Rhodopseudomonas palustris: one gene and its partner. The protein of the gene in region 1 interacts with the protein of each later gene in a pairwise test. Links are inferred from orthologs where the notes say so. Each region holds a gene or a part of one and is shown in the gene's direction. Other genes may lie near its edges. The genes, in order: rpe and eno.

Region 1 (15,116 bases):
GCCTGCTCCCTCTCCCGCTTGCGGGAGAGGGTTGGGGTGAGGGCGACGCGCGCACGGTGCCTGGGGCTCCCCCACCCCAGCCCTCCCCCGCAAGCGGGAGAGGGAGTCCGCTGCCGCTGTGGCGAAGGCCGAACCACACAACAAATCAAAGAGCCCGATAAAGAGACCTATTACTTCTCTTCGGTCGCGTCCTTGACCAGTTTCTGCACGGTGTCGCCTTGCATCCGGGCGATGTCGTCCTGGTACTTGAGCAGCGCGCCGAGGGTGTCGCCGACGACTTCGGCGGTGAGCGCGCGGGCGTCGAGTTCGGTCAGCGCAGTCGCCCAGTCGAGGGTTTCGGCGACGCCCGGCGATTTGTAGAAATCCTGCTCGCGCAGCGCCTGGACGAAGTTCACCACCTGCTGCGACAGCTTGGCCGAGATCCCCGGCACGCGCGACTTCACGATCGCCAGTTCGCGCTCGGCGTTCGGATAGTCGACCCAGTGATACAGGCAGCGCCGCTTCAGCGCGTCGTGGATCTCGCGGGTGCGGTTCGACGTCACGATCACGATCGGCGGCGCCGGTGCCTTGATGGTACCGAACTCTGGAATCGTGACCTGGAAGTCGCTCAGCACTTCGAGCAGATACGCCTCGAACGCCTCGTCGGCGCGGTCGAGTTCGTCGATCAGCAGCACCGGCGCGCCCGCCGTGTCCGGCTCCAGCGCCTGCAGCAGCGGCCGCTTGATCAGGAAGCGCTCGGAGAAGATGTCGCTGGAGAGCTGATCGCGGTCGGTATCGCCGGCGGCTTCGGCCAGCCGGATCGCGATCATCTGCGCCGACGAATTCCACTCATACACCGCGGAAGCGACGTCGAGCCCCTCGTAGCACTGCAGCCGGATCAGCCGGCGGCCGAGCGCGGCCGACAGCACCTTGGCGATCTCGGTCTTGCCGACGCCGGCCTCGCCTTCGAGAAACAGCGGCCGGCCCATCCGCAGCGCCAGAAACACCACCGTCGCCAGCGACCGCTCGGCGAGATAGCCGCGGCTCGTCAGCAGTTCGAGCGTGGCGTCGACGGAAGCGGGAGGCGCGGCTGCGGTCATGGCCGATCCGTGTCCAGGCTCACGCCTTGCCGTTGGCGGCGTCGACCGCGCGCTTGGTCAGCACGCCGATCAGATGCGCCCGATATTCGGCGCTGCCGTGCAGGTCGCTGTTCAAGCCATCGGCCGAAACGTGCAGGCCGTCGATCGCCTTGGAATTGAACCGCGCCTTCAGCGCCTCTTCGAACGGAGTGACGCGGAACACGCCGTCCGCACCGGCGCCGGTGACCGCAACGCGGACGTCCGACGGACGGCGGGCGACGAACACGCCGACCAGCGCGTAGCGCGACGCCTGGTTGCGAAACTTGATGTAGGCGGCCTTCTTCGGCAGGGGAAACTGCACCTTGGTGATGATCTCGTCCGGCTCGAGCGCGGTCGAGTACATGCCCTGGAAGAACTCTTCGGCCTTCAGCTTGCGCTTGTTGGTGACCACGGTGGCGCCGAGCGCCAGCACGGCCGCCGGATAGTCCGCGGTCGGATCGTTATTGGCGAGCGAGCCGCCGATCGTGCCCTTGTGGCGCACCGCCGGATCGCCGATCAGCGACGCCAGTTCGGCGAGCGCCGGGATCGCCTCGCCGACGATCGCCGAGTTGGCGACTTCGGCGTGGGTCGCGGTGGCGCCGATCACCAGCGACCGGCCCTTCATCTCGATGCCGCTGAGGCCTTCGATATGCGACAGGTCGACCAGATGCGGCGGCGCCGCCAGGCGCTGCTTCATCACCGGCAGTAGCGTGTGGCCGCCCGCGATCAGCTTGGCGTCCTCGTTCTTCAGCAGCAGATTGGCGGCCTGGCGAACGGTCCCGGGGCGGTGATATTTGAATTCGTACATTGCGCTTCCCTGAGCTTCCTAACGTCTCGTTGGGCGTGCCGCGCGGCCTCGTTGAAGCGGGCCGGCGCAGTGCCGGTCAGCTGCGGTCGGAGTTCGCCATCGCCTTGGCGCCGGCCGCGATCGACACCACGATGTTCTGATAGCCGGTGCAGCGGCAGAGATTGCCTTCGAGCTCTTCGCGAATCGTCTCGTCGGAGAGGTCGTGGCCCTTGCGGTGCACCATGTCGACGGCCGTCATGATCATGCCCGGCGTGCAGAAGCCGCATTGCAGGCCGTGGTTCTCGCGGAAGGCTTCCTGCATCGGATGCAGCGGCGCGCCGTCGGCGGCGAGCCCTTCGATCGTCGTCACTTCGTGACCGTCGGCCATCACCGCCAGCGTGGTGCAGGACTTCACCGCCTTGCCGTCGAGATGCACGACGCAGGCGCCGCACTGCGAAGTATCGCAGCCGACATGCGTGCCGGTGAGCCGCAGGTTCTCGCGCAGAAACTGCACCAGCAGCGTGCGCGGATCGACGTTCGCGGTCACAGGGTTGCCATTGACGATCAGGGAAATCTTGGCCATCGGCCCTCTCTTCAATGCGCACCGCCGCGTTGCACGGCGATCATTCGTCTTTTAGTTGTGTTTCTTGAACCGATCTTACGGGGCAACCCCAGGATCGGCAACCGCGAACGGCTCGGGCTGCGCCGGAGCCGCGGCCGTGTAATGACATCCGCGTGATCGGGCGCCGCAGCGCCGTCAGGCCGCGCCGTTGCCGTTCTGCACGGCCTTGGAAAAGTTGGCGAAGAACTCGTCGGCGAGCTTCTTGGCAGAGCCGTTGATGAGTCGCTGGCCGAGCTGCGCTAGCTTGCCGCCGATATGCGCTTCGACATCGTAGGACAGCAGCGTGCCGCCATCCTTGTCGGACAGGCCAACCGTGGCACCGCCTTTGGCAAAGCCGGCAACGCCGCCCTCGCCTTCGCCGGTGATCTTGTAGCCGTTGGGGGGATCGAGATCGGACAGCGTGACCTTGCCCTTGAAGCGGGCCGATACCGGGCCGACTTTCAACTTCGCCACAGCGCGAAAACCGCTGTCGTCTTCGGTCTTTTCAAGCTCTTCGCACCCGGGAATGCAGACCTTCAGCACTTCCGGATCGTTGAGCTTGCTCCACACCAAATCTTTCGGCGCGTCCAACTGGACTTCGCCGTTCATCGTCATGGCCATGGATATTTCCTCCCGGATCGGCGGCCGCCTCGGACGGCGGCATTGCGACTACTTAAGCACGCCGGGCGGCAAAGAAAAAGTATCGCGACACCACCCCGAGCGATCGGCGGCGCTAGCAGTCGTGAGGCGGTGAGATAGGTAGCGCCCGGCCCTGGCGCCAGCGTCAAGCAAGCACGACAGCCGGATAAAAGCGATCAGGAGCGTTGCGCTGCAGCCGGATAGTTCGGTTCGAACGTCGCCGTGTCGGTGCTTGGTACAGCCGCTGATTGCGTCGATGGCTCGACCAGCATCAGAATCGCAGTGCCGAGAAACAGCAGCAATTCGGTGGCGTGCAGCCGCATCGCTTCGGGCTCGGCGACCTGCGAGGCCATCACCATGCTGGCGAACGAGATCACACTGCCCAGCGTCAGCGCGAACGCCAGCGCCTCGTTGCAGCCGCCGGAGAGACGGACCGAGCGCCGCGTCAGCAGCGCCGAGAACACCAGCAGGAAGCCGGCGACCGTCAGCTTGGCGAGCGCCAGCAGCCATGCCATCCGGATGGTCGCCATCGCGCTGAGATGCAGATGATCGCTGACGAAGATCGCCACCGAGATATTGGGCCGGTCGTACAGTGCGTGGATCGGGGTGACGAACAGCCGATACCCCACGATCAGCCAGGTCGGCGTGATGTAGGCCGCCAGCAGAACTCCGTTCACCGAACTGATCCGCCAATCCGTCTTCATCGCCGTGCCCCACCAGCCAGCACGCCGAATCCGACGGCGCGCGACCAAAGCTAACCCCAGGTTAACCATCAGCAGCAATGGAAAGGCTTTGTTAACCTTAACGGCGGGTAACGACTGTGGATGGCACTTTGGAGAGCCTTGGCTCGGCTTTTCGGCACGAAACTTGCGTCGGATTGCACGTGATGGCGGTTGAGACAAAACCTATCCAAACGCGGAAAGCCCCGCCGTGGGGCGGGGCTCCCTGCTGTCGCTTCGGCACGCAGCCGTCTGGAGAAAGCTGCGGCCGGGCGATCGTTAAGTTAGCGGCCTTGGCCGGACCCGCCGTGTTGGCCACCATGCTGTTGGCCGCCCTGCTGCCGGTCTTGACCCTGCCGGTTCGGATCCTGCTGCTGCTGACCCGGACGGGCACCGCCGCCCTGCTGCTGCTGGCCGGGGGACGTCTGGCTCGGAGTCGGCTTCTGCTGATTCTGATTCGACATCGATGGTCTCCTTCAGAGTGTCGCGCCCACACCGACAACAAGCATCATGCGCCCGCGGTTGCGCGGATCGGCGTGATCTTTGCGCGGCTTTTGCGCGGCAACATCGCGCCCGGTGGAACCCTGCAGGCCGCAGCCGCCGTCCACAGGGAAGAAGGTTGTAATCGGGCGCTGTTGCCGCGATCGCGACCCACTGTTAGAAAATTCCAAAGCGAAGCGACGTTCCGGCTGCCGGGGCCCTCGCCGCATCGTGTGTGCAATGCGAGCGCGATCTCCGCCGCGGGGCCGTTCGGATCGCAATCCACGACCCTACGAGTCCCACTCTTTCGAGTCCTCTGACGACGGCAGCGCATGGACTATTTCGCCCAGCAGCTCATCAACGGTCTCGTGCTCGGCTCGATCTACGGCCTGATCGCGATCGGCTACACGATGGTGTACGGCATCGTCGGCATGATCAATTTCGCCCATGGCGACATCTTCATGATCGGCGGCTTCATCGCGCTGATCAGCTTCCTGATCCTGGTGTCGTTCGGCCTCAGCTTCGTGCCGCTGATCCTTCTGGTGGTGCTGCTGGTGTCGATGGCGATCACCGCGCTGTACGGCTGGACGGTCGAGCGCATCGCCTACCGCCCGCTCAGGCATTCGTTCCGCCTCGCCCCGATGCTGTCGGCGATCGGCATGTCGTTCGTGCTGATGAACTACGCCCAGGTGTCGCAGGGCGCCCGCGTCAAGCCGGTGCCGCCGATCATCACCGGCGGCTACACGCTGCACGAGAGCGCCGACGGCTTCAACGTCCAGCTCTCCAACGTGCAGATCCTGGTGGTCGTCACCACCGTGGTGCTGCTCGGCATCTTCACCTGGCTGGTGGCCAAGACCCGGCTCGGCCGCGACATGCGCGCCTGCGAGCAGGATCAGACCATGGCGGCACTGCTCGGCGTCGACGTCGACCGCACCATCTCAATGACCTTCGTGATCGGCGCCGCGCTCGCCTCGGTCGCCGGCATGATGTACCTGCTGTATTATGGGCTGATCGACTTCTTCATGGGATTCATCGCCGGCATCAAGGCGTTCACCGCGGCCGTGCTCGGCGGCATCGGCTCGCTGCCCGGCGCGATGCTCGGCGGCCTGCTGATCGGCCTGATCGAGACCTTCTGGTCGGCCTATTTCTCGGTCGAGTACAAGGACGTTGCGGCGTTCTCGATCTTGATCATCGTGCTGATCTTCATGCCGACCGGCCTGCTGGGCCGGCCGGAAGTCGAAAAAGTCTGAGCGGGCGCCGACGTGGCAAAACTCGCGCACGCCGCTGCTGCCCCTGTCGCCGCCGCCACGGTCGGCGTCGGTTTCATCTTCAAGAAAGCCCTGATCAGCGCCCTCGTGGCGCTGGTTTTATTTTCGCTGATGATCGGTGTCCGCACCGAGGCCGGCCCTGAGGGCGGCCTGATCTACTGGACCCGGTTCGGCGATCTCGCCGGCATGGTCGGCGGCGTATTCGTCGGCTCGATCGTGGTCGAACTGCTGCGGATGTGGTGGGGCCCGGTCGACACCTCGAAGATGATGCCGGCCGGCGCGCGCAAGACACTCGGCCTCGCCGGCCGCATCGTCGCTCCGGCGCTGCTGATCTTCACCTTCCTGGTGCCGGTGATCTTCTACAATCAGCGCTACATTCTCGATCTCGGCATCCTGGTGCTGACCTATGTGATGCTCGGCTGGGGGCTGAACATCGTGGTCGGCCTCGCCGGCCTGCTCGATCTCGGCTACGTGGCGTTCTACGCGGTCGGCGCCTACTCCTATGCGCTGCTCGCCACCAATTTCGGCCTGTCGTTCTGGATCTGCCTGCCGCTCGCCGGCATCCTCGCCGCGTTCTGGGGCATGATCCTCGGCTTCCCGGTGCTGCGACTACGCGGCGATTATCTCGCGATCGTCACTCTCGCGTTCGGCGAAATCATCCGCCTCGTCATCATCAACTGGCAGACGCTGACCGGCGGCCCCAACGGCATCAGCGGCATTCCGCGCCCGACGCTGTTCGGCATTCCGCTGGCGCCGGGGCCGAACGGATTGGCGGCGCAGCTCGGCATTCCATTCTCGCCGACGCATCGCCTCGTCTTCCTGTTCTATCTGATCCTGATCCTGGCGCTGATCACCAACTGGGCGACCATTCGGCTGCGCCGGCTGCCGATCGGCCGCGCCTGGGAAGCGCTGCGCGAGGACGAAGTGGCCTGCCGCGCGCTCGGCATCAACACCACCACGACCAAGCTCACCGCCTTCGCCACCGGCGCGATGTTCGGCGGCTTTGCGGGTGCGTTCTTCGCAACCCGGCAGGGCTTCATCTCGCCGGAGTCCTTCACCTTCCAAGAGTCGGCGCTGGTGCTGGCGATCGTCGTGCTCGGCGGCATGGGCTCGCAGCTCGGCGTCGCGCTCGCCGCTGTAACGCTGATCGGCGGCTTCGAACTGTTCCGCGGCCTCGATCAGTTCCGCATGCTGGTGTTCGGCATGGCGATGGTGCTGCTGATGATCTGGCGGCCGCGCGGCCTGATCGGCCACCGCGCCCCGACCGTGTATCTCGACCACAAGCAGGCGATCTCGTCCGACCTCGTCAAGGAAGGCCACGGATGAGCGCGGACCAGAACATCCTGCGCGTCAGCGGCCTGAGCATGCGGTTCGGCGGCATTCTCGCCGTCAACGACCTGTCGTTCGCTGCGCACCGCGGCAAGATCACCGCGCTGATCGGCCCCAACGGCGCCGGCAAGACCACGGTGTTCAACTGCATCACCGGCTTCTACAGGCCGAGCGCCGGCGAGATCAGCCTGACGCATGATGGTGGCGAGACCCACCGGCTCGACCGGCTCAACGACTTCCGCATCACCAAGATCGCCAAGGTGGCCCGCACCTTCCAGAACATCCGGCTGTTCCCCGGCATGACGGCGCTGGAGAACCTGATGGTGGCGCAGCACAACGCGCTGATGCGCGCCTCCGGCCTCACCTTCCTCGGCCTGTTCGGCGCGCCGTCGTGGCGAGCGGCCGAGAAGCAGGCGATCGAACGCGCGACCTACTGGCTCGACCAGATCGGGCTGCGCAGCCGTGCCGACGATGCCGCCGGCAACCTGCCTTATGGCGATCAGCGCCGGCTGGAAATCGCGCGCGCGATGTGCACCGAGCCGGTGCTGCTGTGCCTCGATGAACCTGCAGCCGGCCTCAACGCGCGCGAGAGCGGCGAGCTCAGCCAACTGCTTCGCAAGATCCGCTCCGGCGGCACTTCGATCCTGCTGATCGAACACGACATGAGCGTGGTGATGGAAATCTCCGACCACGTCGTCGTGCTCGACCACGGCGTCAAGATCGCCGACGGCACCCCGCGCGAGATCCGCGACGACCCCCGCGTCATCGCTGCCTATCTGGGCGTCGAGGACGAAGAGGTCGAAAAGGTCGAGCAGGAGCTCGGGCTGTGAATTGCCTCCCCTCATATACTTTGTCATGGCCGGGCTTGACCCGGCCATCCACGCCCGCAGGCAAGGCTGTGCTTGTGTCCGTGGATGCCCGGGTCAAGCCCGGGCATGACGAAAGTGAGCGTGGCGAGGTCGCATCATGACCTCCACCGCCCCCCTGCTCAAAATCGAAAACCTCCGCGCCGCCTACGGCAAGATCGAGGCGCTGAAAGGTGTCGATCTCGAGATCGCGCCCGGCGAGATCGTCGCGCTGATCGGCGCCAATGGTGCCGGCAAGTCGACGCTGATGATGTCGATCTTCGGCAAGCCGCGCGCCAAGGCCGGCCGCATCGTGTTCGACGGCGTCGATATCACCGCGCGGCCGACACACCTGATCGCGCGGATGAGCATCGCGCAGTCGCCGGAGGGCCGCCGCATCTTCCCGCGGATGAGCGTCGCCGAAAATCTGCAGATGGGCGCCGATGCCGGAACCGGCAGCAACGAAGAACGCGCCGCCACGCTCGAACGCGTGCTGACGCTGTTTCCGCGGCTGCGTGAACGCTTCGACCAGCGCGGCGGCACGCTCTCGGGCGGCGAGCAGCAGATGCTGGCGATCGGCCGCGCACTGATGAGCCGGCCGCGACTGCTGCTGCTCGACGAGCCGTCGCTCGGCCTCGCGCCGCTGATCACCCGGCAGATCTTCGACGCGATCCGCACCCTGAACAAGCAGGACAGGCTCACCGTGCTGATCGTCGAGCAGAACGCCAACCACGCGCTGAAGCTGGCGCATCGCGGCTACGTGCTGGTCAACGGTCTGATCACCATGAGCGGGACCGGCGCCGATCTGTTGGCCCGGCCGGAAGTGCGAGCCGCGTATCTCGAAGGCGGCCGCGGCAGCTGAGGTAGTCCCTCCCCGCGCGCGCGAGTCCTGCGGCACAATGCGGCAACCGGGTGCCGCCGGCGCCGTATTTTGTCGATGACTTGTCGTAAAAATCAGCCAACAATGCCGGCCGGTTTGGCGCTTCGGGCCCGCCTGGGCGCGGCTTTTCGTTTGCAAATCCATCGCAAGGATTCATCGATGACACTCAAGCTTCTCGGTTTGGCATTCGGCGTCTCGTTGGCGCTCTCGACCACGGCGCTGGCGCAGGACATCAAGGTCTCGGTCGCCGGTCCGATGACCGGCGGCGAATCCGCGTTCGGCCGGCAGCTCAAGAACGGCGCCGAGCAGGCGGTGGTCGATCTCAACGCCAAGGGCGGTCTGCTCGGCAAGAAGCTGGTGCTCGACGTGGAAGACGATGCCTGCGATCCGAAGCAGGCGCGTTCGGTCGCCGAGAAGATTGCGGGCGACGGCATCCCGTTCGTTGCCGGTCACTTCTGCTCGTCGTCGTCGATCCCCGCGTCGGAAGCTTACGCCGACGGCAACGTGTTGCAGATCACGCCGGCCTCGACCAACCCGCTGTTCACCGAGCGCAAGCTGTGGAACGTGCTGCGCGTCTGCGGCCGTGACGATCAGCAGGGCCTGGTCGCCGCCGAGTACATCCTGAAGAACTACAAGGGCAAGAACGTCGCCATCCTCAACGACAAGACCACCTACGGCAAGGGTCTGGCCGACGAGACCAAGAAGGCGCTGAACAAGGCCGGCTTCCAGGAAAAGATGTTCGAGTCCTACAACAAGGGCGACAACGACTTTAACTCGATCGTGTCGCGGCTGAAGCGCGATGCCATCGATCTGGTGTATATCGGCGGTTATCACCGCGAGGCCGGCCTGATCCTGCGCCAGATGCGCGACCAGGGCCTCAGCACCGTGATGATGGCCGGCGACGCGATGAACGACAAGGAATTCGCCTCGATCACCGGCCCGCTCGCCGCAGGCACGCTGTTCACCTTCGGCCCCGACCCGCGCAACAAGCCGACCGCCAAGCAGATCGTCGAAACCTTCAAGGGCAAGGGCATCGATCCGGAAGGCTACACCCTCTACACCTACGCGGCGTTCCAGGTGTGGTCGCAGGCGGTCGAGAAGGCTAAGTCGACCGATCCGAAGAAGGTGATCGACACCATCAAGGCCGGCGAGTGGGACACCGTGCTCGGCAAGATGGCCTTCGACGCCAAGGGCGACATCAAGGCGATCGACTACGTCGTCTACAAATGGGACGCCAAGGGCGGCTACGCCGAGATCGGCAACTGAGCCGACTGATCGTTGCGCCGCGGCTCCCGCGGCGCTCACCATCACCCCGCCCACAAACAGTCACCGCCCGGCTTGACCGGGCGGCCCAGTATTCCAGAGCGTTCACGGTGATGAGCGCTCTGCGCATCCAACTTGATCCGCAAAAGCGCAGCCTCTGCTCCTCATGGTGAGGAGCATCGCGTCAGCGATGCGTCTCGAACCATGAGGCGACGCATCGTGCGCTGCCATCCTTCGAGACGCGGTCCTAACGGACCGCTCCTCAGGATGAGGCTAGCATCGCGGCTTCAGAGACGAACTACCCAATATTCCCCAGCGCCGGGAAGGTGTTCAGCAGCCAGATCGAGACGTCGCTGATGGCGCCGGTGAGGAAGCCGATGCCGGTGAGGACCATCAGGACGCCCATCACTCGCTCGACCGTGGCGAGGTGTTTCTTCATCCGCGCGAACAGGCCGGAGAACTGTTCGACCATCAGCGCGGCGAGCAGGAACGGCACGCCGAGGCCGAGCGAATACACCGCCAGCAGGCCGGCGCCCTTGGCCACCGTCGCTTCGGCCGCGGCCACCGACAGGATCGCAGCCAAGATCGGGCCGATGCACGGCGTCCAGCCGAACGCAAACGCAAGGCCCATCACGTAAGCGCCCCACAGCCCGACCGGCTTCGGGATCGGCAGGCGGCCTTCGCGCATCAGGATGTTGATCCGGGTCAAGCCGAGGAAGTGCAGGCCCATCAGGATGATCACCACGCCGGCGATGATCGCGAGCTGCGCCGAATAGGCGCGGATCAGGCTGCCGACCAGGCTGGCGCTGGCGCCGAGCGCGACGAACACGGTGGAGAAGCCGAGCACAAACACCGCCGCAGAGATCATCACCGCACGCTTCGACGTGCGCTCGGTCTCGTCGGCGGCGACGTGCTCGATGGTCGCACCGGTCAGATAGATCAGGTACGGCGGCACCAGCGGCAGCACGCAGGGTGACAGGAAGCTGACCAGACCGGCGATCAGGGCGGCAGGGATCGAGACGTCGTGGATCATGGCCGGCTACATGCACCCGCGCGTAAAGCCCATGCAAGCCGCTGCGTCATCGTTCCGCGCCTTGTGATCGCACCGTGAGGGATTGCTTCGACCAATTGTTTATGCCGACAATGGCGGCCCTCGCTCAGCTCTCGGACGGATCCATCTTGCACAACCTGATCACCGATGTCGCCGGCGTCCGCGTCGGCCATGCGCACGACCACAAGCTCGCGTCCGGCGTGACCGCGATCCTGTTCGACAAGCCCGCAGTCGCCTCGATCGACGTGCGCGGCGGCGGCCCGGGAATTCGCGATGGCGTGCTGTTGGAACCGGTGAACACCGTCGAGCAGGTCGACGGCTTCACGCTGTCGGGCGGCTCGGCGTTCGGCCTCGATGCCGGCGGCGGCGTACAGGCTTGGCTCGCCGAGCGCGGCCGCGGCTTTGCGATCGGCAACGCGACGATTCCGATCGTGCCCGGCGCGGTGGTGTTCGACATGATCAACGGGGGCGACAAGGCGTGGGGCCGGTTCTCGCCGTATCGCGATCTCGGCTACGCGGCCGCCGAAGCCGCCGGCGACAGCTTCGCGCTCGGCAGCGTCGGCGCCGGTCTCGGCGCCACCACCGCGACGCTGAAAGGCGGACTCGGCTCGGCGTCGGCGACAACACCTGGCGGCGTTACGGTGGGCGCCATCGCGGTAGTCAACGCGATCGGCAGTGCCACGATCGGCGACGGCCCGTGGTTCTGGTCGGCACCGTTCGAACAGGACGGTGAATTCGGCGGGCTCGGCATGCCGCAGCCGTTCACGCCGGACATGCTGAAGGTGCGGCTCAAGGGCGCAGCGACGCCGAGCGCGGTGGAGAACACCACGCTGGTCGCGGTCGTCACCGACGCGGCGCTGACCAAGACCCAGGTGAAGCGGCTGGCGATGCTGGCGCAGACCGGATTTGCCCGCGCGATCTATCCGGTGCATGCGCCGCTCGACGGCGACGTGGTGTTCGCTGCGGCAACCGGCGTCAAACCGGTCGAGCCGCTCGCAGGTCTCACCGAGCTCGGCACCATCGCGGCCAACACGGTGGCGCGGGCGATCGCGCGCGGCGTCTATGAGGCCACCGCGCTGCCGTTCAAGGACGCGCAGCCGGCGTGGCGCGATCGGTTCGGCTCGAAGCGATGATATGAGGCGGCAGCGCTGCGCCGTGCGATGTCGTCATCCGCAGGCCCATCGCGCCCACGTTGATCATCGTTCGGCTAGTCGGAGGAGATGATTGCCGGGTCCAGCCCGGCAATCCATCATCGGGACCAAGCGTCGGTGATCAGGCGCTGACCGACAGCGACTGGGCCGAGGCCGCCTGGATCTGCGACGCCTGGCGCTGGATCAGCTGCTCGACGAAATTGTACGACGAGGTCGCGCTGCTCGACGACGAGCCGGTCGCCGCCGATGTCATCGTCACCTTGCTGCCGTCGGAGTAGGTGACGGAGGTGGTCACGCTGCCGTCGGAATTGGTGACGCTGGTCGAGGACGAGCCGGACAGCGCCGGCAGCAGCGGATCGCTGCTGCCGCCACCGCTGTTGCCACCGTTCGCACCGCTGCCACCATGGGCGTGATGCCGACGGCCGCTCTTCAGCGCCGACGACATCTCGTCCATGCTGACCTTGCCGTCGTTGTTGGCGTCCATCTTGCTGAACACCTTGTCGGCATTGGCGACGTTGGTGCCGCCGGCGCCGAGCGCATTCTCGAACTCGCTCTTGGTGATCGAGCCGTCGCCGTCGGCGTCGATCTGTTTGAACAGATCCTTCAGCGCGGAGTCGCGCGTCTTCGAAGCGGTCGAGCTGGAGCTGGAGGTCGATTGCTGGCTCTGCGCGTCGAGCAGAGCCTGCATCGTCTCCTGCGACAGCCCACTCGACGGAAACGAGCCGGAGCCGCTGGTCGACAGGGTTGGGAACGACGACGTGCTCGTGCTGCTGCTCGAGCTGGCAAACGGGTTGGTGAAGCTGGTGCTCTGCGACGACGATTTCGACGTCGAGCTCAGCGTATTGAGCAGTCCGGACAGCGCGCCCAGCGCGCCAATGGCAGGCAGCATGATCGAAGCTCCGCATTACACCGCTGGCCGCGGCCGGCAACTACGCACGGATCATTCCAACCTTCGGATCAGCAATCGCCGTGCCAGCCGCGAAGCTCCCGTAAATGCTGGTGTTTTTCGCGTGCGCCGGGCCGGCGAGACGGCAATTTCTGCCCCATCCGGCACAACCTGCCGGGCCTGCGCGGCCCAGGCGCGCGCTCCGGATTTGCGGGGAACCGGCGCGGCGTGGTAGCGAAGCTGATCCACCCACACGCACCTGGAAGCCCTGATGTCCTCCTTCGCGCTCCGTCCGCTCGCCATTGCGCCCTCGATCCTCGCCTCGGATTTTTCCAAGCTCGGCGAAGAGGTCCGCGCGGTCGATACCGCCGGCTGCGACTGGATCCATCTCGACGTGATGGACGGCCATTTCGTCCCGAACATTTCCTACGGCCCGGACGTGATCAAGGCGATGCGGCCGCACACCAAGAAGGTGTTCGACGCCCATCTGATGATCGCGCCGTGCGATCCGTATCTGGAGGCCTTCGCCAAGGCCGGCTGCGACATCATCACCGTGCACGCCGAAGCCGGCCCGCATTTACACCGCTCGCTGCAGGCGATCCGCGGCCTCGGCAAGAAGGCCGGCGTCTCGCTCAATCCCGGCACGCACCCGAGCGCGATCGAATACGTGCTCGATGACATCGATCTGGTGCTGGTGATGTCGGTGAACCCCGGCTTCGGCGGCCAGGCGTTCATCCCGAGCGCGGTTCAGAAGATCAAGCAGATCCGCGCCATGGTGGCCGGCCGCCCGATCGACATCGAGGTCGACGGCGGCGTCTCCGACAAGGTCGCCGGCGAACTCGCCGCCGCCGGCGCCAACGCCTTCGTGGCCGGCTCCGCCGTGTTCAAGGGCGGCACGCTGGAAGCCTACAAGGCGAATATCGCCGGCATCCGCAACGCCGCGCTGCAGGCGCGGGGCGAGGCGGTTTAAAGACCGTTCAGACCAAAATCGTCGAAACTGACGACAGGCAGAATTGCGTAGCACCGTGCCAGGTGGGACTGATGATGTAGCACCACCTGAGACACTCCGCCTCCGTTTCGACTTACACGAGTGTCACTGCGTTCATCTAGCGACCGCTCGCTTACACCGCCGTCATTGCCGGGCTTGACCCGGCAATCCATCACTCTTCGCAAGATAGCGCGCTGGCGCGCGCGATGGGTGCGCGGGTCAAGCCCGCGCATGACGGGAGTGGATGTGGCTGCGACTGCGCCACATAATCGGTCCCCCCTTTCAGCTGTCACCCCCCCTCGCTCGTCATTCCGGGGCGCCCGGAGCGCGCAGGCCGGAATGACGCGATGAAAAGACGGGGCCTGCCAATCGCGGAATCCGGGCTTCGCCCAGCCGGGCCTGAAGCCCGGGGGCGACGCCCCCCCCCCCGCCCGCCCCCCCTCCCCGTCCCTAGCCCCTGCCCCGCCGATCTGCTAAAGCGCGGCGTAATCCCCAAAACCCACGAGTTTGCGATGATCCCGCGTTATACCCGTCCGGAAATGGCTGCCATTTGGGAGCCGCTGACCCGTTTCAAGATCTGGTTCGAGATCGAGGCCCATGCCTCCGACGCGCAGGCTGCGCTCGGGGTGATCCCGAAGGAGGCCGCCGAGGCGATCTGGAAGGGCGGCAAGGACGCCGCGTTCGATGTGGCGCGGATCGACGAGATCGAGCGCGAGGTCAAGCACGACGTCATCGCCTTCCTGACCCATCTGGCCGAGTTCGTCGGGCCCTATGCGCGCTTCGTGCACCAGGGCATGACCTCGTCGGACGTGCTCGACACCTGCTTCAACGTCCAGCTCACCCGCGCCGCCGACATCCTGCTGGCCGACCTCGACCGCGTGCTGGCGGCGCTGAAGGCCCGCGCCTTCGAGCACCGGATGACGCCGTCGATCGGCCGCTCGCACGGCATCCACGCCGAGCCGGTGACGTTCGGCCTGAAGATGGCCTACGCCTATGCCGAATTCAGCCGCGCCCGTGACCGTCTGGTCGCCGCCCGCAAGGAAGTCGCGACCTGCGCGATCTCCGGCTCGGTCGGCACCTTTGCGCATATCGACCCGCGCGTCGAAGAGCACGTCGCGAAAGCGATGGGCCT
Region 2 (14,973 bases), 1.0 Mb from region 1 along the record:
CGCGCGCAGGCCGCCGCCGAACTTCCTGCGGGTTTCGTTGCGCATCAGCACCAGCCACAGGGCTAGCAACTTCGGCAGGATCAACAGTCCCATCGTGCCGGCGAACACCCAGGCGGCGCGCACCGGGTCCTGCGCCGGCCAGATCGGAAACAGCGAGAAGTCCTTGGGGAAATATTCGGGGCGGACAAACTGCGCCTGCAGCGAAATCAGGATGCCGGCAATCAGAAACGCCAGCCACATCGGCGCGGTGAGATAAGCGCCGATTCCGGTGAGGAAATGCAGCCTCGACACCCAATGCAGTCCGCGGGCGGTGAGCAGCTTGCCGTGTTGCAGATTGCCCTGGCACCAGCGCCGATCGCGCGCGGCGAAATCGAGCAGTGAAGGTGGGCACTCTTCGTAGCTGCCGCGCAGCGTTGGGGCGAGGTGAATGCGCCAGCCTGCGCGGCGCATAAGCGCCGCTTCGACGAAATCGTGGCTGAGGATTTCACCGCCGAATGGTTTGCGGCCCGCCAACGTCGGCAGCCCGGCGCTGCCCGCGAACGCCGATACCCGGATGATCGCATTGTGGCCCCAATAGTTGCTCTCGGAGCCGTGCCACCATGCTGTGCCGGCGGCGATCATCGGCCCGTAGATGCTGCCGGCGAATTGCTGGACCCGCGCGAACAGCGTGCGCGCCTGGACCACGACCGGCAGAGTTTGGATCAATCCGACGTCGCTGTTCGCCTCCATCGCGGCGGCGATACGCACCAGCACGTCACCGGTCATCACGCTGTCGGCGTCGAGGATGACCATGAAGTCGTAAGCACCGCCGAAACGTTCGACCCAGTCGGCGATGTTGCCGGACTTGCGTGCCGTATTGTGGGGCCGGTGTCGATAGTAGAGACGGTCGTGTGTGGCGGCGAGTTCGGCATAGCAGCGCTCTTCATCGATCCATACTGACGGATCGGTGGAGTCGCTGAGCACGAACCAGTCGAATTGTGCGCCGCGTCCGGTTTCGTCGACCGATTGCCGCGTCGCCTGTAGCCTCGCGAACACCACCGGGGCGTCTTCGTTGTAGGTCGGCAGCAGCATCGCGATCCTGGAAGAGACCGCCGGAACAGAGCCATCCGCCATGATGCCGATATCGTCGCGCCAGCCGCAGCACAGCACAGTGAAGCCGGCCAGCGCCGACACGAACGACAGTGCGACCCAGGCGAACAGCGCGGCGAACAGCACCAGCACCACGCCTTCGAGAACCGTGATGCCGCCGACCTGTAGCACCTGATACATCTCGTAGATGCCCGCCGCGGACAGCACTGCGGTCGCGACCATGATCAGCACGCGGCGCCAAGCGGCCGGCGATCGGACGGCGGCAGCCCGGGGACTCTGCAGCAACGACTGCACCGGCATCGGCAACGGTGCGTTCGCAGGCAGCGGTTCGGCTCGGCGCGAGGTGTCGCTGTAGCCCTCGCGCCGCGGCCCGATCACGGCGTCCATCGGTACAGCCAAACTTCCGAGACCGCCGCGTCGCCCTCGCACACGACCGCCCGTAATTCGACCGGGGCTCGCGCCTGCGCGAGGTCAAAGCTGAGCCGCCAGCCGCCCATCGCCGGGTTCGGTTGGGTCACGATATTGCGGATCTCGCCCTTGTCGGCGGTGACTACGCCGCGGATCGCGGCGGCATCGACGGTCTTCAGCCGCTCGCCGGCGAAGTCGAGCACGAATAATCGTTCGGTGTCGCCCCGCGCGCTGACGCCGGTCCGCACGAACCGTGCAAGCGCCTTGGGTTTCGGCGCGTCCGGTCCCCAGTGTAGGCGATAGGTGTAGATGTGTTCGCCCTTGGCGCGTAGCGGCTGCTTGGGCTCCCAGAACGCCGCGATATTGTCGTGCACCTCTTCGCGGGTGGGAATCTCGATCAGTTTGACGGCGCCATCGGTCCAGTCGCCGATCGGCTCGGCCCACAGGCTCGGCCGCAGCTCGTATCGGGATTCGAGATCTTGATAGTTGGCGAAGCTGCGTTCGCGCTGCATCAGGCCGAAGCCGCGCGGGTTGCGGTCACTGAACGAGCTGATCTGCAGATCCTTCGGATTGCACAGAGGCCGCCACAGCTCTTCGCCGCTGCCGTTGAAGATCGCGAGCCCGTCGGAATCGTGCACCGCGGCGCGGAAGTCCGGGGTATCGGCCGGATCGTTCGGGCCGAACAGAAACATGCTGGTCATCGGTGCCAGTCCGGCATGCTGCAGATCGACGCGCGGATACAGCGCCATCTCGACATCGAATACCGTGGTGTCACCGGGCCGGATGGTGAAGCGGTAGGCGCCGGCGACGCTCTTGCTGTCGAGCAGCGCATGCACCACCAGCGACGATGCGCCCGGAGCAGGCCGCTCAAGCCAGAATGTCTTGAACAGCGGGAATTCCTCCCCGCTCGACTGGCCGGTGTCGATCGACAGGCCGCGCGCAGAGAGGCCGTAACGCTCGCCCTTGGTGACGGCGCGAAAGTAGGCCGCTCCGAGGAAGGCGCTGACCTCGTCGTAATAATCCGCACGCTGCAGCGGCGCATGAATCCGAAACCCCGCAAAGCCGAGATCGGCATCCGGCGGCGGCGCGACGTCGCCGAACGAGAAGTCGTCCGCGCGATACGGCACGTGGCGCGCCTTGCCATCGGCGACTTCAAAGATCGTCACCCGGTTCTTGTAGAGGAAGCCGCGGTGGAAGAACTGGACCTGAAACGGAAGGTTCTCGGCACGCCAGAGCGCGCGCTCGGGTCGAAAGCGCAGCGACCGGTAGGCGTCGTAGCTGAGGTCGTTCAGCGAGGCCGGCAACGAGCCGTCGGGTGCCTCATAGGGTTTGCTCGCCAGTTCGCGCGCCAGCTTGCGCACCATCCAAGGATCGAAGTCGATCGAGGAAGAGCGGTCCGCCGCGGCGGGATCGGGCTTTGCCTGCAACAGCGGCAACGCCGCCAGCCCGGTCAGAACTTGCCGCCGGTTCAATCTCGCTTCTCCGCCTAAACCTTGCAGTTCCGTTGAAACGTTCGCGAGCGCGAAAAGTTCCACTCTGTTGCGAGATGCGCGACGTTGAGGCAATGTCAATCGACGGCGCCGCCGACTTCAAGCCGATCGCACACCTCTACAGGTCGCAGGTCTATCATCTCGGCGTGCCGCAGGAGATCCGGCCGCCACTGCTTGTGGACGACGCGGTGCGGCTGTAGCGGCCACGGCAGCGTCGTCAGTGATGCGGACGATGTTCGCCACCAGAGGGGCTTTGCGGCATTGGCCAGAGCGCAAAACCCGCGACGCGGTTGATGTCGGCGAGCCTGCGCTCGGAATCGCCGTGCAGTTCAAGTGACGCCAACAATTGCAGCAAGCGATGGTGCACGTCGCGTGCGAGGTCGGCCGGCAGAGGCGCTTCATCGAAGGCCTCGATGTAATCCTGCACCAGATGAGACAGCACACGGCACAGACCGCGTTGCGCCGGATGATCTTCGGCGAACTGCTCAAGCTTGTCTTGGAATGATTTGAAGGTGTGCAAGCCGTGGTGCTGATGCGCAGTCCACGAATACAAATCGTTCATGTCAGCCTCCTCGGATAACAGAAGAAGCTGCGATTAATTACCTGGTCTCGCGCCGTTCCGCAATCCCTCCAGCCGGAACGCCATGCACCGCGGGGCGCATGGCGTCTGCGCGTGCTCCGGCTAACCCCGTCCGCGATACGGCTGCACGCCCTGATCGGGCACCCAGACGTCCTTCGGCAGTTTGCCGGTCTGCCAGAACACGTCGATCGGGATGCCGCCGCGCGGGTACCAATAGCCGCCGATGCGCAGCCATTTCGGTTTGATCTCGGTTGCGATCCGTTTGCCGATCGCCACGGTGCAGTCTTCGTGGAAGGCGCCGTGGTTGCGGAAGGAAGCGAAGTACAGCTTCAGCGATTTCGACTCGAGGAGCCACGGCCCCGGAACGTAATCGATCACCAGATGCGCGAAATCCGGCTGGCCGGTCACCGGGCACAGCGAGGTGAATTCCGGCGCGGTGAAGCGCGCCAGGAAGTTGGTGTCCTTCTGCGGGTTCGGCACCCGGTCGAGCTTGGCGGCTTCCGGCCGGTCCGGCCATTCGACGGCCTGGCCGAGCTGCAGGGATGGGGAGGCGGCGGATTTGCGAGGTGTTTTCGACATGGCTTGAACTTGTGGTCTCCGTTACCGCCGTCCTAGAGCATTTTCCGGGGCAGGGGAATCCGTTGCAAAACCGGTGCGTTCGCCGTTGGTCGGGCCCCATGGGGCGGGCGAGCGGCCTTTTCGTGCCCGGAGCCATGCTGTAGAAGCGGCGCAACTCCATTCCCTCCATCCGATCAAGAGGCATTCATGACCGCCATCGTCGACATCATCGGCCGCGAAATTCTCGACAGCCGCGGCAATCCGACCGTCGAAGTCGACGTGGTGCTCGAGGACGGCTCGGTCGGCCGCGCCGCCGTTCCGTCGGGAGCCTCCACCGGCGCCCATGAGGCGGTCGAGCTGCGCGACGGCGACAAGGCCCGCTATCTCGGCAAGGGCGTGCAGAAGGCGGTCGAGGCGGTCAACGGCGAGCTGTTCGACGCGCTCGGCGGCATGGATGCCGAACAGCAGGTGCAGCTTGATCAGACCATGATCGAGCTCGACGGCACCCCGAACAAGGGCCGGATCGGCGCCAATGCCATCCTCGGCGTGTCGCTGGCCGCGGCGAAAGCGGCGGCGGCGTCTTACGACATGCCGCTGTATCGCTATGTCGGCGGCACCTCTGCCCGCACCCTGCCGGTGCCGATGATGAACATCGTCAACGGCGGCGTGCACGCCGACAACCCGATCGACTTCCAGGAATTCATGATCATGCCGGTCGGCGCGCCGACCTTTGCCGACGCGCTGCGCTGCGGCTCGGAGATCTTCCATACCCTCAAGGGTGAATTGAAGAAGGCCGGCCACAACACCAATGTCGGCGATGAAGGCGGCTTTGCGCCGAACCTGCCGTCGGCCGATGCGGCGCTCGACTTCGTCATGGCCGCGATCGGCAAGGCCGGCTACAAGGCCGGTGACGACGTGATGCTGGCGCTGGACTGCGCCGCCACCGAGTTCTTCAAGGACGGTTCCTACGTCTATGGCGGCGAGAACAAGACCCGCTCTCGCTCGGAGCAGGCCAAGTACCTCGCCGATCTGGTCGCACGCTATCCGATCGTGTCGATCGAAGACGGCATGAGCGAAGACGACATGGACGGCTGGAAGGAACTGACCGATCTGATCGGCGGCAAGTGCCAGCTCGTCGGCGACGATCTGTTCGTTACCAACGTCACCCGGCTCGCGGACGGCATCAAAAACGGCCGCGCCAACTCGATCCTGATCAAGGTCAACCAGATCGGCACGCTGACCGAGACGCTGGCCGCCGTCGAGATGGCGCACAAGGCCGGCTACACCGCGGTGATGTCGCATCGCTCGGGCGAGACCGAGGACTCCACCATCGCCGATCTCGCGGTCGCCACCAATTGCGGGCAGATCAAGACCGGCTCGCTGGCGCGCGCCGACCGCACCTCGAAGTACAACCAGCTGCTGCGCATCGAGCAGGAGCTCGGCTCCAGCGCGCACTACGCCGGCAAGGCGGCGCTGAAGGCGTTCCGCTGAACTAGAACCGCGTCATTGCGAGCGAAGCGAAGCAATCCAGAGGCTGGATGTCGGAACTGGATTGCTTCGTCGCTTCGCTTCTCGCAATGACGGATAGGTTATCAGCGCGGCCTTGAACCCTGCGCGCGGCTGCCCCAAGGTGCGGCCGCGCTGACAACAAGCAGGGAGACGACGCGTGAGTGAGACCACCGGACTGCAACTGCGCTCGCTGATCAAGGCGAGCGGTGACCTCGAAGTTTCGCTGCTGCCGGTGAGCATTCCCGAGCCCGGCCCCGACGAGGTCGTGGTCCGGGTCGAAGCCACCCCGATCAATCCCTCCGATCTCGGCCTGCTGTTCGGCGCCGCCGACATGTCGACCGCGAAAGCGTCCGGCACGGCGGACGCGCCGGTGATCACCGCCAAGGTGCCTGAAGCGGCCATGAAGGCAATGGCCGCGCGGCTCGACGAGTCGATGCCGGTGGGCAATGAGGGCGCCGGCACGGTGATCAAGGCCGGCCGTTCGGATGCAGCGCAGGCGCTGCTCGGCAAGACCGTGGCGATGATCGGCGGCGCGATGTACGCGCAGTATCGCCTGATCAAAGCTGCCGACTGCCTGAAGCTGACCGACGGCACCACCGCGGCCGAAGGCGCCTCGTGCTTCGTTAATCCGCTGACCGCGCTCGGCATGACCGAGACAATGAAGCGCGAAGGCCACAAGGCGTTGGTGCACACCGCCGCGGCGTCGAACCTCGGCCAGATGCTGAACCGGATCTGCCTGAAGGACGGCATCGATCTGGTCAACATCGTCCGCAGCGAGGCGCAGGCCAAGCTGCTCCGCGATATCGGCGCCAAGTACGTGGTCGACTCCACGGCGCCGACCTTCCTCGATGATCTCACAGACGCGCTGGTCAAGACCGGAGCCACCATCGCGTTCGACGCGATCGGCGGCGGCCGGCTTGCAGGCCAGATCCTGAGCTGCATGGAAGCCGCGATCGGCAAGACCGCAACTGGACCCTACAGCCGCTACGGCTCGAACGTGATGAAGCAGGTGTATATCTACGGCAGCCTCGATACCAAGCCGACCGAGATCGTCCGCAATTTCGGCTTCGCCTGGGCGGCCGGCGGCTGGCTGCTGTTCCCGTTCCTGCAGAAGATCGGTGCCGCCGATGCGGCCAAGCTCCGCGCCCGCGTCGCCGCCGAGCTCAAGACCACCTTCGCCAGCCACTACACCAAGATCGTGTCGCTGAAGGAAGCTCTGACCCTCGACGCCATCGCCGCCTATAACAAGCGCGCCACCGGCGAGAAGTACCTGATCGATCCGACCAAATAATCGCCGCGATCGCCTGCGAAACATGCTGGCTCTGGTTGAGAACAAGAGTTAGTCTCAATCAGAGCGGCAAGCAGGGAAAGCAGCATGGATCAGATGGCTGAGCAGCGTCCGTCGGAACTGGCGGAGGCGACCGCTGCGTTGATCAACCACATCGTCGGTGCGATCGAGGCGGCCGCTGTGGTGATGGAGCCGTTCTATCACCTCGAATTTGTCGGGATCTTTCCCGCGCTGGTGTACGCGGCGATGCTCCAGGCGCTGCCGCGCAACACCGACTACCGGCCGATGCACGGCCGCAGTAAAGGCAACGATCTCGCCGACGGTACGCATACCCGCGTGAAGATCGATTTGTTTCCCGAATACATCCGGCACTTGCCGCCGCAGCAGCGCTCGGTCTGGCGCATGGTCGGAGATGCGCTGTGTTCGGAGCCGGTGAAGAACGCATTCCGCCGCAAGCTGGCGCCGGCGCTGGAGAAGCGATTTGGCCCGGACGCGCAGGACGTCGGAATGTTTCCGATCCCGATCCTGACCCGCGATGTGCCCGGCTACAAGATTACGCCGCACACCGACACGCATTGGAAGGGCATCACCGTGCAGCTGTATCTGCCGCGGGACGAAGCCCACACCGACATCGGCACGATCTTCCATGACGTTTTGCCGGACGGGTCGATGCCGAAGGCGCGGCAAATGAAGTTCGCGCCGAATTCGGGCTATGCCTTCGCGGTCGACAAGCACAGTTGGCATTCGGCCGACACCGTGCCTGCGGGCGTGGAGACGCGGGACAGCATTCTGCTGACGTATTTCGTCGACCAGGGCGTTCTCAAGGTGCTGCGCAATCGCGGCAAGCGGCTCGGCAACTTCCTGCTCAACGAAATCCGCGCGCGGACGTGATACACTTCGTCATTGCGAGGCGGCGTAGCCGACGAAGCAATCCAGCGGGCAGTGCGCCGGATTCCTGGATTGCTTCGCTTCGCTCGCAATGACGCTGGATGAGCTCACCGCTCCGCGGTCGCCAGCTTGGCGCCGAGTGCGACGAAGGCGGCGGCGAAGCTGCGGCGGAGCCAGGTCATGACTTGCGGCCTGGTGATGACGTGGTCGCGCAGCCAGGCGGCGAACAGGCCGTAGATCACGAACACCACGAACGTCATCAGCATGAAGATGCCGCTGAGCTCGATCATTCGGCCGAGCGGATGGGCGTCATCGGCGGAGACGAACTGCGGCAGGAAGGCGAGAAAGAAGATCGACAGCTTCGGATTGAGGATGTTGATCAGCACGCCGGTCACCGTCATCTGCAGCGCCGATGGGGCGCCGACGTCGCTGTCGACGCTGAGCGGTCCGCGCTCGCCGAGCGTCTTCCACGCCATGTACAGCAGATAAGCGACGCCGAGATACTTGAAGAGCTGAAACGCCACCGCGCTCGTGTGGAGCAGGGCGGCGAGGCCGAGGATCGCGGCCGCCATGTGCGGCACGATGCCGATGGTCGAGCCGAATGCTGCGATGGCGCTCGCCCGCGGCCCGCGCGACAGCCCGGTGGCGACCGTGTAGAGCACGCCGGTTCCGGGCGAGGCGACCACGATCAGCGAGGTGATGAGAAATTCGGCGGTCACCATTGCACGCTCCGCTCCTGCCAGACACTTGCAATTTGCCTCGCACCCCTGAAACAGTGCGCGCCAACAGACATAACACGAAATCGGAGACCGCAATGGGTGGACCGCTCGCCGGCATCAAAGTGATCGAGATCGCGCAGGCGATCGCCGGGCCGATGGCCGGTATGATCCTCGGCGACATGGGCGCCGAAGTGATCAAGGTCGAGAAGCACGACGGCGGCGACGATGCCCGGCACTGGGGCCCGCCCTTCATCGACGGCGACTCTCTGCTGTTTCACACCTACAACCGCAACAAGCGCTCGGTGACTCTGGACATCAAGAACCCGGACGATGTCGCGCGGCTCAAACAGCTTGTCCAGGATGCGGACATCCTGATCCAGAACCTGCGCTCCGGCGTGGTCGCGTCGTGCGGCATCGGGCCGGACGTGATGTGCGCGGTCAATCCGCGGCTGATCTATTGCTCGGTCTGGGCGTTCGGCAAAGCCGGTCCGCTGAGCAAGGAGCCGGGCTTCGATCCGCTGCTGCAGGCCTATGGCGGGGTGATGTCGCTCACCGGCGGTCCTGAGCATCCGCCGACCTTCTGTGCGCCGCCGATCAACGATCGCGCCACTGCGCAGTGGTGCGTGATCGGCGCGCTGGCAGCACTTCAGCAGCGCCACGTCACCGGCAAAGGCTGCGTGATCGATACCTCGCTGTTCGACACCGCGGTCGGCTGGGTCGACATGTCGCTGAGCGGCTATTTGCTCGACGGCGAGCCGCCGGCTCGCCATGGCACCGCCAGCGGCACGCTGGCGCCGTATCAGGTGTTCGAGACCGCCGACCGTCCGATCGTGATCGCCGCCGGCAACGACCGGCTGTTCGCGCGCTGTGCCGCCGTGCTCGGCCATCCGGAATGGAGCGCCGACCAGCGCTTTGCGCGGGTGCGCGACCGGCAGGCGCATCGGCCCGTATTGATCCCGCTGATGCAGGAGGTGCTGAGAACCCGCGGTGCCGCCGATTGGCTCGCGGCCTTCAAGAGCGCGGGCGTGCCGGTCAGTCCGGTCAATGATATCCCCGAGCTCGCCGCCACCGAACAGCTCGCCGCGGCCGATCTGCTGCGCACGATGCCGGACACCGGCCTCAAGGTCGCCGGCCTGCCGATTCTGTTCGACGGCCAGCGGCCTGATCCCGAACTCGCCACGCCCAAGCTTGGCGCGCACAACCATGAGGTGCTGGGTAACCGCGCTGCGGCCGAATAGGGCGACGCGCGCACCAAGTTAGGTGAGGGGACCATCAAAACCGCGTCATCGCCACACGACTGTCGCATGTTGCGCTTTCTCCGTCATCGCGGCGGGCTAGGCTCGCCGCGACTGTTCGTGGCTTACGGAGGATTTTGAATGGCCCCACCATATCGCGTCGCCGCCGTCGTCGGCAGTTTGCGCAAGCAGGCGTATTCGCTGCGCACTGCGCAGGCCCTGAGCAAGCTCGCGCCGGACACGCTGAAGCTGGACATCGTTACGCTGCACGGCCTGTCGATGTACAATCAGGATCTCGAGACCGACGCGCCGCCCGCCGACTGGACCGCGTTCCGCGACAGCATCAAGGCCTCTGATGCGGTGCTGTTCGTGACGCCGGAATACAACCGCTCGATTCCGGGCGTGCTGAAGAACGCCATCGACGTGGGTTCGCGTCCGTACGGCAAGAGCTGCTTCGACAAGAAGCCGGCGGGTGTGCTGTCGAATTCGCCCGGCGCGATCGGCGGCTTCGGCGCCAACCACCATTTGCGGCAGTGCCTGGTGTTTCTCAACATGCCGACGCTGCAGCAGCCGGAGGCCTATGTCGGCGGCATCGGCGATGCGTTCGGCGAGGACGGTGCACTGGTCAAGGACTCGCTCCGCGAGTTCCTGCAGAAGTACATCGACGCCTTCGCCGGCTTCGTCGCCCAGCAGTACAAATAGCGCCAGACACCTGTCCCGCCGGTTGTAAAGCTGGCGGGACAGTTGCGCGCGTTAGCCGTGCGTTAACCGCGCTGTCCCATGGTCCGGCCATGGTCACCCGCAGTCGCCTCAAATCGATCCTCGCCGGCATCGCGCTGTACGCGATCGCTGCGGCCGTGATCGGCTATTTCGGCGTCAATGCCTACACCGGCCGCTACGGCCTGACGGCGCAGCAGGAGCTCGACCAGGAAATCACCGCGCTCACCGCGGAACTGGTGCAACTGCGTCAGCAGCGCGCCGAGGCCGAGCAGCGAGTCTCGCTGCTGCGCTCCGACCGGATCGACCCTGATATGCTCGACGAGCGCGTGCGCTATCAGCTCGACTTCGCCAATCCGGCGGACTTGGTGCGGATGCTGCCCGAGCGCTGAGTGCGCAAATTCCAAAAATCTGGACGAACGATTTCGAAAGTTTCGCGTCGCTGCACTGCGGCATATTGATTTGCGCGCAGCGACATAGCGATCCTTTCAAGCCGCTATAAGTTACGATAGAGAGGCTCATCTCATCTCTCATCGGAATCGCCATGGCCGCACCCAAGAAGAGCGCCGCGAAGGAAACAGCACAGGACAAGGCTGGAGGAGCGTCACCATCGAACGTGCCGCCTTTCACCAAGGAACAGGAGCTCGGCGCTTTTCGTGAAATGCTGCTGATCCGCCGCTTCGAAGAGAAGGCCGGTCAGCTCTACGGCATGGGTGCGATCGGCGGTTTCTGTCATCTCTACATCGGTCAGGAAGCCGTCGTCGTCGGCATGCAGATGGCGCTGCGCGAAGGTGATCAGGTGATCACCGGTTATCGCGATCACGGGCACATGCTCGCCTGCGGCATGGAAGCCAATGGCGTGATGGCCGAACTCACCGGACGCCGCGGCGGCTACTCCAAGGGCAAGGGTGGCTCGATGCACATGTTCAGCCGGGAGAAGAGTTTCTTCGGCGGACACGGCATCGTCGGCGCGCAAGTCTCGCTTGGCACCGGCATCGCCTTCGCCAACCGCTATCGCGGCGATGGCCGCGTCTGCCTCGCTTATTTTGGCGACGGCGCCGCCAATCAGGGCCAGGTGTACGAGAGCTTCAACATGGCGGAGCTGTGGAAGCTTCCCGTGGTGTACGTGATCGAGAACAACCGCTACGCGATGGGCACCTCGGTGACGCGCTCCTCGGCGCAGACCGATTTCTCCAAGCGCGGCGTGTCGTTCAACATTCCGGGCGAGCAGGTCGACGGCATGGACGTGCGTGCGGTCAAGGCCGCTGGCGACAAGGCGGTTGCACATTGCCGCGCCGGCAACGGCCCGTTCATCCTCGAGATGCAGACCTATCGCTATCGTGGTCACTCGATGTCGGACCCGGCGAAGTATCGGTCGCGCGAAGAAGTCGACAAGATCCGCAACGATCAGGATCCGATCGAACAGGTCCGCAAGCGTCTGCTCGCGCTCGACATGACCGAAGACGATCTGAAGGCGATCGATGCCGAGGTGCGCAAGGTCGTCAACGAGTCGGCGGACTTCGCCCAGCACGATCCCGAGCCCGATCCGTCCGAACTGTACACCGATGTGTATCGCTGATCCCCGCCTTGCCGTGTCGCGGCTGCTTCCCGCCTGACTGAATGACTGCGGAGCCCCAATGCCAATCCAAGTTCTGATGCCCGCGCTGTCGCCGACCATGGAGAAGGGCAACCTGTCGAAATGGCTCAAGAAGGAAGGCGACAAAGTCAAAAGCGGTGACGTCATCGCCGAGATCGAGACCGATAAGGCGACGATGGAAGTCGAAGCCGCCGACGAAGGCACGCTCGGCAAGATCCTGATCCCGGAAGGTACCAACGACGTCGCGGTGAACACGCCGATCGCCACCATTCTCGGCGACGGCGAAAGCGCAACCGATGCCGACAAGGCGTCGGACCCGGCCGCGCAGAATAAGGCCTCGCAATCGGCCCCACCGGCGGCGGAGCCCGAAGCCGCACAGGCCAAGTCCGCAGCGGCGCCGGCGCAACACGCGCCAGAAGCACCGACGGTGTCGGCGGCTGCCGATCCGGATATTCCGGCCGGCACCGAGATGGTGACTGTGACGATCCGCGAAGCGCTGCGCGATGCGATGGCGGAGGAAATGCGCCGCGATCCCGACGTGTTCGTCATGGGCGAAGAGGTCGCCGAGTATCAGGGCGCCTACAAGGTCACGCAGGGACTGCTGCAGGAATTCGGCGACCGCCGCGTGATCGACACCCCGATTACCGAGCACGGCTTCGCCGGCGTCGGCGTCGGTGCCGGCTTTGCCGGGCTGAAGCCGATCGTCGAGTTCATGACCTTCAACTTCGCCATGCAGGCGATCGATCAGATCATCAACTCGGCGGCGAAGACGCTGTATATGTCGGGCGGTCAGCTCGGCTGTTCGATCGTGTTCCGCGGCCCGAACGGCGCCGCCTCGCGCGTCGCCGCGCAGCACAGCCAGGACTACTCGGCCTGGTACGCGCAGATCCCCGGCCTCAAGGTGGTGGCGCCGTATTCGGCCGCCGACGCCAAGGGGCTGCTCAAGGCGGCGATCCGCGATCCCAACCCGGTGATCTTCCTCGAGCACGAGATGCTGTACGGCCAGCACGGCGAAGTGCCGAAGCTCGACGACTACGTGATCCCGATCGGCAAGGCGCGCATCGTCCGCGAGGGCAAGGATGTCACGCTGATCTCGTGGTCGCACGGCATGACCTACACGCTGAAGGCCGTCGACGAACTGGCGAAGGACGGGATCTCGGCCGAGGTGATCGACCTGCGCACGCTGCGTCCACTCGACACCGAAACGATCATCGCCTCGGTGAAGAAGACCGGTCGCGCCGTGACGGTCGAAGAGGGCTGGCAGCAGAACGGCGTCGGCGCCGAACTCTCCGCCCGGATCATGGAGCACGCGTTCGATTACTTGGACGCGCCGGTGACGCGCGTATCCGGCAAGGACGTGCCGATGCCGTATGCCGCCAATCTCGAAAAGCTGGCACTGCCCAGCGTCGCCGAGGTGGTCGAGGCCGCCAAAGCCGTCTGCTATCGGTGAGCCTATGACCGGACCCAAGCAACAGCCGCTGCCGCCCGACGTCGCAAACCGCGAAGACGCGATCGAGGTGCTACGCGCCTTCGTGCTCGACGGCGGTCTGTCGATCGCCTTCATGCGCGCGTTCGAAGATCCGGAGATGTGGGGGCTGCTGCTGGTCGACATCGCCCGCCACGCCGCGCGCGCCTATGCGCGCGAGAGCGAATACACCGAGGACGAGGCGCTGGAGCGCATCGTCGAGATGTTCGAGGCCGAGCTGTCGCGCCCGACGGACACCGGCGCCACCACCGAACGGCCGCAGTAAGGTTCTGTCCTCATGCCGATCAACATTCTGATGCCCGCGCTGTCGCCGACCATGGAGAAGGGCAACCTTGCGAAGTGGCTGAAGAAGGAGGGCGACAAGGTCAAAAGCGGCGATGTCATCGCCGAGATCGAGACCGACAAGGCGACGATGGAAGTCGAGGCCGCCGACGAAGGCACGCTGGCCAAGATCATCGTGCCCGAAGGCACCCAGGACGTTCCGGTCAACGACGTGATCGCGGTGCTGGCCGCGGACGGCGAGGACGTGAAAGCGGCTGGGGCAGGAGCCGGCAAGGCCGAGGCGCCGAAGCCAACAGCATCATCCTTCGAGACGCCCGCTGCGCGGGCTCCTCAGGATGAGGGCAGTGCGGGCGGCAAGACAGAGACTCCGACAAAGCCGACAACAAACCCAGCTCCTCGCCCTGAGGAGGGCGCGCCAGCGCCGGTCTCGAAGGGCGAAGCCACGCATAACGGCGCCCGCGTGTTCGCCTCGCCGTTGGCGCGGCGGCTGGCGAAGGATGCCGGCATCGACATCGCCCGCGTCACCGGCACCGGCCCGCACGGCCGCGTCATCGCCCGCGACGTCGAGCAGGCCAAGAGCGGCGGCGGCCTGAAGGCGCCGGCAGCAGCCCCAGCGGCCGGTCCGGCGATCGCGCCGGCGATGTCCGATCAGCAGATCCGCGCGCTGTATCCGGAAGGCTCCTACGAAGTCGTGCCGCACGACGGCATGCGCCGGACCATTGCGCAAAGGTTGACGCAGTCGACCCAGACCATTCCGCATTTCTATCTGACGATCGACTGCAACCTCGATCGGCTGCTCGCCGCGCGCGAGGACATCAACGCCGCCGCGCCGAAGGACAAGGACGGCAAGCCGGCCTACAAGCTGTCGGTCAACGACTTCATCATCAAGGCGATGGCGATCGCCTTGCAGCGCGTCCCCGACGCCAACGTGTCGTGGACCGAAGGCGGGATGCTGAAGCACAAGCATTCCGATATCGGCGTGGCGGTGGCGATGCCGGGCGGGCTGATCACCCCGATCATCCGCACTGCCGAAACTCAGTCGCTGTCGTCGATCTCGGCGCAGATGAAGGACTTTGCCGCGCGCGCCCGCGCCCGCAAGCTGAAGCCCGAAGAGTATCAGGGCGGCA

The links.
Region 2: the proteins of rpe (region 1) and eno interact in binary tests that used the Escherichia coli proteins (3 or more experiments, as listed by UniProt). The link is inferred for Rhodopseudomonas palustris from one-to-one orthologs.

Annotation. Positions count from the first base shown.
Region 1 is NZ_CP019966.1:4,192,222-4,207,337, forward strand. What follows is about bases 12,121-15,116. They hold rpe (ribulose-phosphate 3-epimerase), read left to right. Parts: upstream 12,121-13,267; coding sequence 13,268-13,966; downstream 13,967-15,116. Other genes in these bases: RPPS3_RS19535 (EF-hand domain-containing protein), read right to left, coding at 12,232-12,999; purB (adenylosuccinate lyase), read left to right, coding at 14,497-15,116. Outside these bases: RPPS3_RS19470 (AAA family ATPase), read right to left, coding at 171-1,079; RPPS3_RS19475 (FAD binding domain-containing protein), read right to left, coding at 1,099-1,905; RPPS3_RS19480 ((2Fe-2S)-binding protein), read right to left, coding at 1,982-2,467; RPPS3_RS19485 (CoxG family protein), read right to left, coding at 2,642-3,106; RPPS3_RS19490 (hypothetical protein), read right to left, coding at 3,301-3,828; RPPS3_RS24665 (hypothetical protein), read left to right, coding at 4,155-4,643; RPPS3_RS19500 (ABC transporter permease subunit), read left to right, coding at 4,656-5,573; high-affinity branched-chain amino acid ABC transporter permease LivM, read left to right, coding at 5,586-6,917; RPPS3_RS19510 (ABC transporter ATP-binding protein), read left to right, coding at 6,914-7,750; RPPS3_RS19515 (ABC transporter ATP-binding protein), read left to right, coding at 7,887-8,627; RPPS3_RS19520 (branched-chain amino acid ABC transporter substrate-binding protein), read left to right, coding at 8,805-9,911; RPPS3_RS19525 (cytochrome c biogenesis CcdA family protein), read right to left, coding at 10,207-10,941; RPPS3_RS19530 (P1 family peptidase), read left to right, coding at 11,088-12,092. UniProt on the Escherichia coli protein: Catalyzes the reversible epimerization of D-ribulose 5-phosphate to D-xylulose 5-phosphate.
Region 2 is NZ_CP019966.1:3,155,050-3,170,022, reverse strand. The notes cover bases 3,622-6,474. They hold eno (phosphopyruvate hydratase), read left to right. Parts: upstream 3,622-4,332; coding sequence 4,333-5,616; downstream 5,617-6,474. Other genes in these bases: RPPS3_RS14780 (zinc-binding dehydrogenase), read left to right, coding at 5,792-6,474; queF (preQ(1) synthase), read right to left, coding at 3,670-4,146. Also shown: glucans biosynthesis glucosyltransferase MdoH, read right to left, coding at 1-1,476; RPPS3_RS14805 (glucan biosynthesis protein G), read right to left, coding at 1,464-2,969; RPPS3_RS24820 (hypothetical protein), read left to right, coding at 3,062-3,187; RPPS3_RS14800 (hypothetical protein), read right to left, coding at 3,205-3,549; more of RPPS3_RS14780, read left to right, coding at 6,475-6,925; RPPS3_RS14775 (hypothetical protein), read left to right, coding at 7,010-7,813; RPPS3_RS14770 (LysE family translocator), read right to left, coding at 7,918-8,532; RPPS3_RS14765 (CaiB/BaiF CoA transferase family protein), read left to right, coding at 8,625-9,767; RPPS3_RS14760 (NADPH-dependent FMN reductase), read left to right, coding at 9,906-10,466; RPPS3_RS14755 (FtsB family cell division protein), read left to right, coding at 10,556-10,873; pdhA (pyruvate dehydrogenase (acetyl-transferring) E1 component subunit alpha), read left to right, coding at 11,026-12,060; RPPS3_RS14745 (pyruvate dehydrogenase complex E1 component subunit beta), read left to right, coding at 12,119-13,528; RPPS3_RS14740 (DUF5076 domain-containing protein), read left to right, coding at 13,533-13,829; RPPS3_RS14735 (pyruvate dehydrogenase complex dihydrolipoamide acetyltransferase), read left to right, coding at 13,842-14,973. UniProt on the Escherichia coli protein: Catalyzes the reversible conversion of 2-phosphoglycerate (2-PG) into phosphoenolpyruvate (PEP). It is essential for the degradation of carbohydrates via glycolysis.